4 regions of the Pseudomonas arsenicoxydans genome follow, and region 1 is predicted to be linked to each of the others. Evidence: riboswitches for the same ligand, from Rfam matches in the RefSeq annotation. Region 1 holds a riboswitch; each other region holds the start of a gene.
What was found. A riboswitch is a leader RNA that binds a small molecule or an ion and turns the genes downstream of it on or off. The one in region 1 is predicted to bind fluoride.

Region 1 (2,194 bases):
ACGGATCTGCGTCTACGAAAGCCGAGGGCGGAAAAAAGGTCGCGAATCGTCATGTCATGGTATTCCCTCGCGATTTGCGCCGCGTAGACTAGGGCTCGGTTGAGATACACCTCGAATCTGGGCGCCATCATAGCGCTCGATTGCGGTGTCAAAACTCAATAAGCCAGTCCATACGAACTCGTTGTACCTTGAAAGTCTTACAGTCAGTGCTATAGGATGAAAAAAGGAGATGGCATTCCTCCTTTAACCGCCTTTGTGCTGATGATGCCTACGTGAACCCTCGACAGGGTGCGTAGGTGTATCCGCTTCCTGTCCCCAATCTAGGACAGGATTATGATCCTACTACCCCAGTCGCCACTTCCTTGTTGTGCTTACCTGCTACCTGTTTGGTCTAGGTCTGACGGGGTGAGCCCACCATGCTGAAATCACTTGTAGTTATCGCTGTTGGCGCGTCACTTGGTGCCTGGTTGCGCTGGCTCTTGGGCATGAAGCTAAACGCCCTGTTCCCAACAATCCCCCCTGGCACTGTGGTTGCGAACATGATTGGGGGCTACATCATCGGCTTAGCTATCGCGTTTTTGGCCGCATCCCCCACTCTGAGTCCTGAGTGGCGTCTACTGATCATCACGGGTTTCTGTGGCGGACTTACCACCTTTTCTACATTTTCGGCAGAAACAGTTGCCCTGATTCAGGAAGGCAGACTGCTCTGGGCGCTCGGCTCAGTTTCATTACACGTTGTGGGTTCGCTAGTGATGACGGCTGCCGGGCTTCTGTCCTATCAAATGATCGGCACGCGCTGAGGAGATGAAAATGAAAGGTTTTCTAGTGATTTTCTTTACCCAACAGAACCGTCGTTATCAGGGAAAGATGCTTGGCGACTGGATTGTTGATTTGGCGAAGGACATGGGGTTGCGTGGTGCGACCCTGTCTACGGGCATTGAGGGTTTTGGGCACACTGGTCGGCTGCACTCCTCGCACTTTTTTGAGCTGGCGGATCAGCCTACCGAGATTCGCATGGCTATCACCGAGGACGAGTCCGAAAGGTTGTTCAAGCGATTGGAGCTTGAGGAAATCTCGGTGTTTTACATAAAGACACCAATTGAGATGGGCGTCGTCGGCAAAAAAACCACCTAGTTCGGTCTCCTTTCATAAGCTAAAGCTTCAGGCATCCTTGCAATGGGCGCTGATCCTGTAACACGATTTTACATTTTGGCCACGGCTAGCTAAGATCGACCGACTGGAGATGGCATTCCTCCATTAACCAACCGCTGTGCCCGTAGCAGCTGATGATGCCTACAGAAACCTGATCAAACCAGGTCTGTAGGCGATCGCGCTCAAAATCCTTTTTTGGTCAGGCCCACTTACTTTTCGTGGCTGGCCAAATGTCTAAATTTCGACGACCGGAACAACTCGACTTACTGCCCTATATAGCGAAATGGCTTGCGCTTGCAGGTCTTGTAGCTCTTTTGGCAGGCTCTGCCTCTGCGTTATTCCTCCTTTCTTTGGATCACGCCACCCAGTGGCGAGAAACCCATCCCTGGGTGATCTGGCTCCTGCCAGTGGCTGGCTTTGCCGTGGGACTTGCGTATCACTTGATAGGCAAACCCGTTGATGCCGGAAACAACCTGATCATCAATGAGATCCACGATCCTAAGAAGATCGTGCCTTTGCGCATGGTGCCGATGGTGCTGATCGGAACCGTGGTTTCCCACCTCTTCGGTGCATCTGTGGGACGTGAGGGTGCGGCGGTGCAAATGGGCGGCGCTCTTGCCGATCAACTGACGCATGTCTTCCGGCTACGTCGCGAAGATCGTCGAGTGATTCTCATGGCCGGCATCAGCGCTGGTTTTGCGTCCGCCTTTGGCACCCCCCTCGCTGGAGCTTTGTTCGGACTTGAAGTGCTGGCCATCGGACGTATGCGTTACGACGCGCTTTTCCCTTGCGTGGTTGCGGCAATCGTTGCTGACCAGGTTGGGCAAGCCTGGGGAGTGGTTCATACGCATTACGTCATTGGCGAAGTGGTTCCGGTGCAGCTGTGGAGCGTCATGGCTTTGGTGGCAGCTGGGATTGTCTTTGGCCTTACGGGCCTGCTATTTGCGACGGCCACCCATAAGCTCGGAGCTTTCGTTAAACGACTTATCTCCTATTCGCCATTACGACCCTTCGCTGGCGGCCTTCTGATCGCAGTCGCGGT
Region 2 (2,194 bases), 1.4 Mb from region 1:
GTTAGCAATGCGAATCTCTGAAGGCTAATCTGTCACCTCAAAAAAAATTCTAGGAATGCCGTTTGCAAACAAACCGGTCGCCCTTTTGTGTTTCCCTGATCAAGGATGCAGCGGGACAGCCTCACCGATATGACCGACGCGCGTCAGCTGGCGAAACAACAAATGTGGGCAGCCACCACACCGGCTGCGGCCAATCAAGCATTCAATGTCACCAATGGCGATATATTCCGTTGGAAATGGATGTGGAGCAGAATCGCCGAATATTTCGGCTTGCCTCCGGCCGATTACCCCGCCACCCTCTCGCCACTTGAAAAGCAAATGGCTGACGATCAAGTTGCCTGGTCGCAAATCGTAGCGGAACACGGCTTGAAAGAATCCGATATCGGGCGCCTGATCTCCCGTGGCACACCGACGCTGACCTCGGTCGACCAATCGAAGTTGTCACGGATATGTCAAAGAGCCGGGTTATGGGTTACACCGCCTACCAAGCGAGCGATCAAGCATTTTTCGATGTGTTCGATAAACTGCGCGATATGAACTTGATCCCATAGGCCGTCTTATCTCCAAGGAGTCAGGAAGGATTCGGGGGATTGGCCTTTTTGCCGACGGTGCCCATCTCGACAGGAGTTTTTATGTAGAACACAGAGATTTCTTCAGCTTCCAATCGCTTGAATAACCTCTCGGATTCGTCCTCGGTAATAGCCATTCGAATTTCCGTCGGCTGATCCGCCAGCTCAAAAAAGTGCGATGAGTGCAATTTCCCTGTGTGCCCAAATCCTTCAATTCCTGTGCAGAGGGTCGCACCGCGCAACCCCATCTCTTTAGCCACGTCGACGATCCATTCGCCCAACATCTTTCCCTGATAACGACGGTTCTGCTGGGTAAAGAAAATTACTAGATAACCTTTCATGTTCATCTCCTCAGCGTGTGCCAATCATTTGATAGGACAGAAGCCCGGCAGCCGTCATCGCCAACGAACCTACGACATGCAATGAAACCGAGCCGAGCGCCCACAGCAGTCTGCCTTCCTGAATCAGGGCAACTGTTTCAGCTGAAAAAGTGGAAAAGGTGGTCAGCCCCCCACAGAACCCCGTGATGATTAGCAGACGCCACTCAGGGCTTAGCGAGGGAGATGCGGCCAAAAATGCTATGGCGAGGCCAATAATGTAGCCCCCGACCATATTGGCGACCACAGTGCCTGGGGGAATCGTAGGGAACAGCGCGTTGAGCTTCATGCCCAAGATCCAGCGCAACCAAGCACCGAGGGATGCGCCGACGCCGATAACTAGAAGTGATTTCAGCATGGATGCAAGTCTCCTCTGGGCAAGTAGTGCCGAGGAGGTGCTGATAACCGCACGCGGAGTGAGGGAGCTGATATGAGAATAGAGGTCACGATCCTGTCCTAAATTGGAGGACAGGGAGACACACCTACGCACCCTGTCCAGGGTTCACGTAGGCATCATCAGCACAAAGGCGGTTAAAGGAGGAATGCCATCTCCTGATTTCATCCTATAGCAGCGACGGCTGGATATTCAAGATACTAAGAACACGAATTCCACCGAAGGTAATGCCGTTCAGTTGTACTGACTGGCACTACGTCAGAATCTACCAGCTGGGTGGCTGATTTTGATGGTGATGGCCTTGGGGCTGATTGCCTTCTCGGCTTACAGTTTCTCTGAAGCTTTCTGGCGCAAGATAAATATGGATGTACCAGGAGTATCGAGACCCTAGGGTGCAGCAATATTGGCGGCCAACTTCCCGGATTAGAGCAGGCGTGGCCTTGGCCTGCCGCTGGCAATCATCGGCGCCGGTTCTTCATCATCGTGCTGCTGGCAGAGGAATTCTCGTATCAGTTCGGCAGTTCGCTGGGCACTGGTGACTACGAAAAAATGCCCCTCACCCTCCAGGACGTGCACTTCGGCACGGCGGATGGTGCGGCGCAGGATATGCGCGTTGTACATCTGTACCAAGGTGTCGCGGTCGCCAGTGAGGATCAGCGTGCGTTGGCGCAGACGGAACAGCCGCAGCAGGCTTGTCCAGCCGACCAAGGCAGCGAGCTGATAGTAGTAGGTTCGCGGATTAACGGAGAGCATGCCTTTCACTACTCCAAAACGCAGCAGCGCCTGGATTGAATTGCGGGATCCCTCCTGCTTGCGGGACTTGGCACTTTTGCTTCTACCAAAAAACTCCAAGA
Region 3 (2,194 bases), 320 kb from region 1:
CACCCCTAGCGTATCCAGATGCTGTAGGGCTGGTCTGAATCCAGTGCACCAAATCACCACGTCCACCGCAGATTCGGAACCGTCGACCCAAATCACGCCGTTGCGAGTGAAACGTTCAAAAGGGCGTACAGACTTGAGGACGTCGCGCTCACGGGCTTCGACAACTGGCGGCACCATGACAATGTCACCCAGTCCACCAACGGGCTGCTCAATGACGCGCCCCTCCAGTTGGGCTTTCCAGCGCTCGGTTGCGCGCTCGAACAGTACCCGCCCATCCACTTCGTCCGGTAAAAACAATGGTTCGACGGGGGTCACCCAGGTGGTCTCGGCGACCTTGGAAACCTCGGCCAAAATCTGTGCCCCTGAATTACCGCCACCCACCACCAACACCTTCTTGCCCTCGAACGGTTGGGCGTCGACATAGTGCGCGGAGTGCAACTGCCGACCGGCGAATAAATCGGCACCTGAGTAGTGAGGGATGTAGGGATTGCTCCAGGTGCCTGTAGCGCTGACCACAACCCTGGCATCCCAATGCCTGTCGTCAGAACGAACCCGTAAACCAGACGCCATATGCTCCACAGAAGTGACCCGAACCGGGCGCTCGACAGGAAATTGGTAGCGCTGCTCGTACTGGTTGAGGTAACCGATCACATGGTTGCGCGAAGGGTAACCCTCTTGCGTGGGGGGCATCATCCAGCCAGGGATCGAACTCCAAGTGGCTGGGGAGAATAGATGTAGCGAATTCCAGCCGTGTCGCCAGGCACCACCGGGTTCTTCCTCCGCATCGAGGATAACGAATGACAATTGAGTTCGGCGTAGGAAATACGCTACCGCCAAGGCTGACTGGCCCCCGCCGATAATGACTACATCTAGCTGGCCACTGATCGAATGAGTCATGGGGAAGCCTTAGGTCGGTGCTGGGCGGTCAGTATAGCGACTCAGGTTTAAATCCAACTGATCTAGCTCATATGTTGGGAATGCTGATCGACATTTATTGAATGCTTCGATTGACGGCATTCAGTTTTGGATTCCCGACCGTATAGCAGCTTGAATGTTTGACCGCCGCTGCTATAGGATAAAAGCAGGAGATGGCATTCCTCCTTTAACCGCCTTTGTGCTGATGATGCCTACGTGAACCCTGGACAGGGTGCGTAGGTGTGTCTCCCTGTCCTCCAATTTAGGACAGGATCGTGACTCAAAACCTCATATCAGCTCCCTCTCTTAGTGCGCGGTTATCCGCACCTCCTCGGCGACATCAGCCCAGAGGAGACATGCAACCATGCTGAAATCACTTCTGGTCATCGCTATAGGCGCATCACTGGGTGCTTGGTTGCGTTGGCTTTTGGGCATGAAGTTAAACGCCCTGTTCCCCACGATTCCTCCAGGCACGGTGGTCGCGAACATGGTTGGGGGTTACATCATCGGTCTGGCCATCGCCTTCTTGGCCGCATCTCCCACCCTTAGTCCAGAGTGGCGTCTCCTGATCATCACGGGTTTCTGCGGCGGACTTACTACCTTTTCCACGTTTTCAGCCGAGACAGTCGTCCTGATTCAGGAAGGCAAACTGCTCTGGGCGTTCGGCTCGATTTCATTGCACGTCGTAGGCTCGTTAGCAATGACCGCTGCCGGGCTTTTGACTTATCAAATGATTGGCACGCGCTGAGGAGATGAAAATGAAAGGTTTTCTCGTGATTTTCTTTACTCAACAGAACCGTCGTTATCAGGGAAAGATGCTTGGCGACTGGATCGTAGATTTAGCCAAAGAAATGGGACTGCGTGGTGCGACCCTTTCTACAGGTATCGAGGGTTTTGGGCACACTGGTCGGCTGCATTCCTCACATTTTTTTGAACTGGCCGATCAGCCCACCGAAATTCGCATGGCTATCACCGAGGATGAATGCGAAAGGTTGTTCAAGCGATTGGAGGTTGAGGAAATCTCCGTGTTTTACATAAAGACCCCAATCGAGATGGGCACCGTTGGCAAAAAGGCCAACTAGCCCGGCCCCACCCTAGACCTTCGGAGATACGAACATGAGCTATGCAGACGTCCCAGCTGGTAACGCAATCCACGATGACTGAATCGCCCCGGATTCTCTAAACACCTTGCAAGCTCATTACGTAACGCTTTTCAAACTCTACCGGTGACAGCTGATTGTTGAAACCATGGCGGCGTTTTGCGTTGTAGAACATCTCG
Region 4 (2,194 bases), 2.0 Mb from region 1:
CTGGGCTTTCAAGCGCTGAGTGGCGCGCTCGAACAGTACCCGTCCATCCACTTCGTCAGGCAGAAAGACCGGCTCAGTAGGGGTTACCCAAGTGGTCTCGGCGACCTTGGATACTTCTGCCAAAATCTGCGCTCCTGAATTGCCACCACCCACCACCAAAACCTTCTTGCCAACAAAGGCTTGTGCATCAACATAGTTCGCGGAGTGCAATTGCCGACCGGCGAATAACTCGGCATCAGGGTAATGAGGTATATACGGACTGCTCCAGGTGCCGGTGGCGCTGATGACAACCCTGGCATCCCAATACCTGTCGTCAGAACGTACTCGTAAGCCAATTTCAGTACGCTCCACAGCGGTGACCCGAACCGGACGCTCAACAGGAAACTGATAGCGCTCCTCATATTGGTTGAGGTAGTCGATTACATGATTTCGCGTTGGATACCCCTCCTGCGCAGGAGGCATCATCCAGCCAGGGATCGAACTCCAGGTGGACGGGGAGAATAAACGCAGCGAGTTCCAGCCACGCCGCCAGGCACCACCGGGCTCCTCCTCTGCGTCGAGGATAACGAACGAAAGTTGAGTTCGGCGCAGGAAATACGCTACCGCCAAGGCTGACTGACCCCCACCGATAATCACTACATCTCGTTGGTCGCTGGGCGAAGGAGTCATGGGGAAACCCTTGAGTCGATGTTGGGCGGTAGCCAGTATAGCGACCCAAGTTTGAATCCAACTGATCTAGCTCATATGTTGAGAATGCTGATCGACATTGACTGAATGCTTCAATTCAAGCTTGTTATGGCTTGAATCTCCGGCCGCCGCTGCTTTAGGATGAAAGCAGGAGATGGCATTCCTCCTTATAACCGCCTTTGTGCTGATGATGCCTACGTGAACCCTGGACAGGGTGCGTAGGTGCGTCTCCCTGTTCTCCAATTCAGGACAGGATCGTGACTCAAAATCTCATATCAGCTACCACTCGTAATTTGCGCTTATCAGCACCTCCTCGGTTCTATCAGTCCTGGGGAGACATGCGACCATGCTGAAGTCACTTCTCGTCATAGCTATCGGCGCATCCCTTGGTGCCTGGTTGCGCTGGCTCTTGGGCATGACACTGAACGGACTGTTCCCTACGATTCCGCCAGGCACTGTGGTCGCGAACTTGGTCGGAGGCTACATCATTGGGTTAGCTATCGCTTTCTTGGCCGCGTCCCCCACCTTAAGCCCTGAATGGCGCCTGCTGATCATCACGGGTTTCTGTGGGGGGCTCACCACCTTCTCCACGTTTTCAGCCGAAACAGTTGCCCTGATTCAGGAGGGTAGACTTCTGTGGGCGTTCGGCTCAATTTCATTGCACGTTGTAGGCTCGTTAGCGATGACCGCTGCCGGGCTTTTGTCCTATCAAATGATTGGCACGCGTTAAGGAGATGGTAATGAAAGGCTTTCTGGTGATTTTCTTTACTCAACAGAACCGTCGTTATCAGGGAAAGATGCTTGGCGAGTGGATCGTTGATTTGGCTAAAGAAATGGGGCTGCGCGGTGCGACCTTGTCTACGGCCATTGAGGGCTTTGGACACACAGGGCGGCTGCATTCCTCCCACTTTTTTGAGTTGGCAGATCAGCCTACAGAGATTCGTATGGCTATTACCGAGGATGAATCTGAAAGGTTGTTCAAGAGGTTGGAGGTTGAGGACATCTCTGTGTTTTATATAAAAGCTCCTATCGAGTTGGGCACTGTCGGCAAGAAGGCCAGTTAGCCTGAACCCTTCCTATAATCTGGGAGATGCGAATTTGAGCTATGTGGAATCTCGATTGGTAACTCGATCACCTATGAGTTTTTTACCGTTTTTGAAATCCCTCCAAGCCGTTCTCCAATCTAGTGCGAGGCGGTCAGGTGAGCAACCCGCTCAGGTTTGGAAAGACAATGCAGAGGGACGGGGCTGTGCAACACCGGATTCTGGTTTTGCTATGGAGCGTTTTAAGAAAATCTAAAAACCTTGGTAACGGGCGTATTTTGGGCGAATGTCGCAGACGAATGAGGCCTTACGATCCACCCACCAAAACCAGTGTGACTTGCGTAAACGATAGAGAAGGATATTCAGGATGAGCCCCCTCAAAAATGACTCCGACGCTCGGCCTCCTCCAGTAAACGCAACTGACATCGCCGCTGCAACGGTTCTTCAAACGCTTGCAGCGCTGC

Region 2: linked by a shared signal. The riboswitch ahead of crcB (fluoride efflux transporter CrcB) and the one ahead of BLQ41_RS14870 (chloride channel protein) in region 1 are both predicted to bind fluoride.
Region 3: linked by a shared signal. The riboswitch ahead of crcB (fluoride efflux transporter CrcB) and the one ahead of BLQ41_RS14870 (chloride channel protein) in region 1 are both predicted to bind fluoride.
Region 4: linked by a shared signal. The riboswitch ahead of crcB (fluoride efflux transporter CrcB) and the one ahead of BLQ41_RS14870 (chloride channel protein) in region 1 are both predicted to bind fluoride.

What each region holds. Positions count from the first base shown of each region.
Region 1 is NZ_LT629705.1:3,182,036-3,184,229, forward strand. Features, by position in the region: fluoride riboswitch at 217-278, shown strand; gene crcB (fluoride efflux transporter CrcB) at 417-800, shown strand; gene BLQ41_RS14865 (DUF190 domain-containing protein) at 811-1,134, shown strand; fluoride riboswitch at 1,231-1,303, shown strand; gene BLQ41_RS14870 (chloride channel protein) at 1,383-2,194, shown strand, end outside.
Region 2 is NZ_LT629705.1:4,596,554-4,598,747, forward strand. Features, by position in the region: partial or broken gene BLQ41_RS21530 (NAD-dependent dehydratase) at 58-551, shown strand; gene BLQ41_RS21535 (DUF190 domain-containing protein) at 572-910, opposite strand; gene crcB (fluoride efflux transporter CrcB) at 921-1,304, opposite strand; fluoride riboswitch at 1,447-1,508, opposite strand; partial or broken gene BLQ41_RS30545 (DUF1206 domain-containing protein) at 1,600-1,731, shown strand; gene BLQ41_RS21545 (alpha/beta fold hydrolase) at 1,764-2,194, opposite strand, start outside.
Region 3 is NZ_LT629705.1:3,505,138-3,507,331, forward strand. Features, by position in the region: gene BLQ41_RS16425 (ArsO family NAD(P)H-dependent flavin-containing monooxygenase) at 1-897, opposite strand, end outside; fluoride riboswitch at 1,076-1,137, shown strand; gene crcB (fluoride efflux transporter CrcB) at 1,280-1,663, shown strand; gene BLQ41_RS16435 (DUF190 domain-containing protein) at 1,674-1,997, shown strand; partial or broken gene BLQ41_RS16440 (IS3 family transposase) at 2,095-2,194, opposite strand, start outside.
Region 4 is NZ_LT629705.1:5,209,824-5,212,017, reverse strand. Features, by position in the region: partial or broken gene BLQ41_RS24270 (ArsO family NAD(P)H-dependent flavin-containing monooxygenase) at 1-669, opposite strand, end outside; fluoride riboswitch at 829-891, shown strand; gene crcB (fluoride efflux transporter CrcB) at 1,034-1,417, shown strand; gene BLQ41_RS24260 (DUF190 domain-containing protein) at 1,428-1,751, shown strand; gene BLQ41_RS24255 (plasma-membrane proton-efflux P-type ATPase) at 2,098-2,194, shown strand, end outside.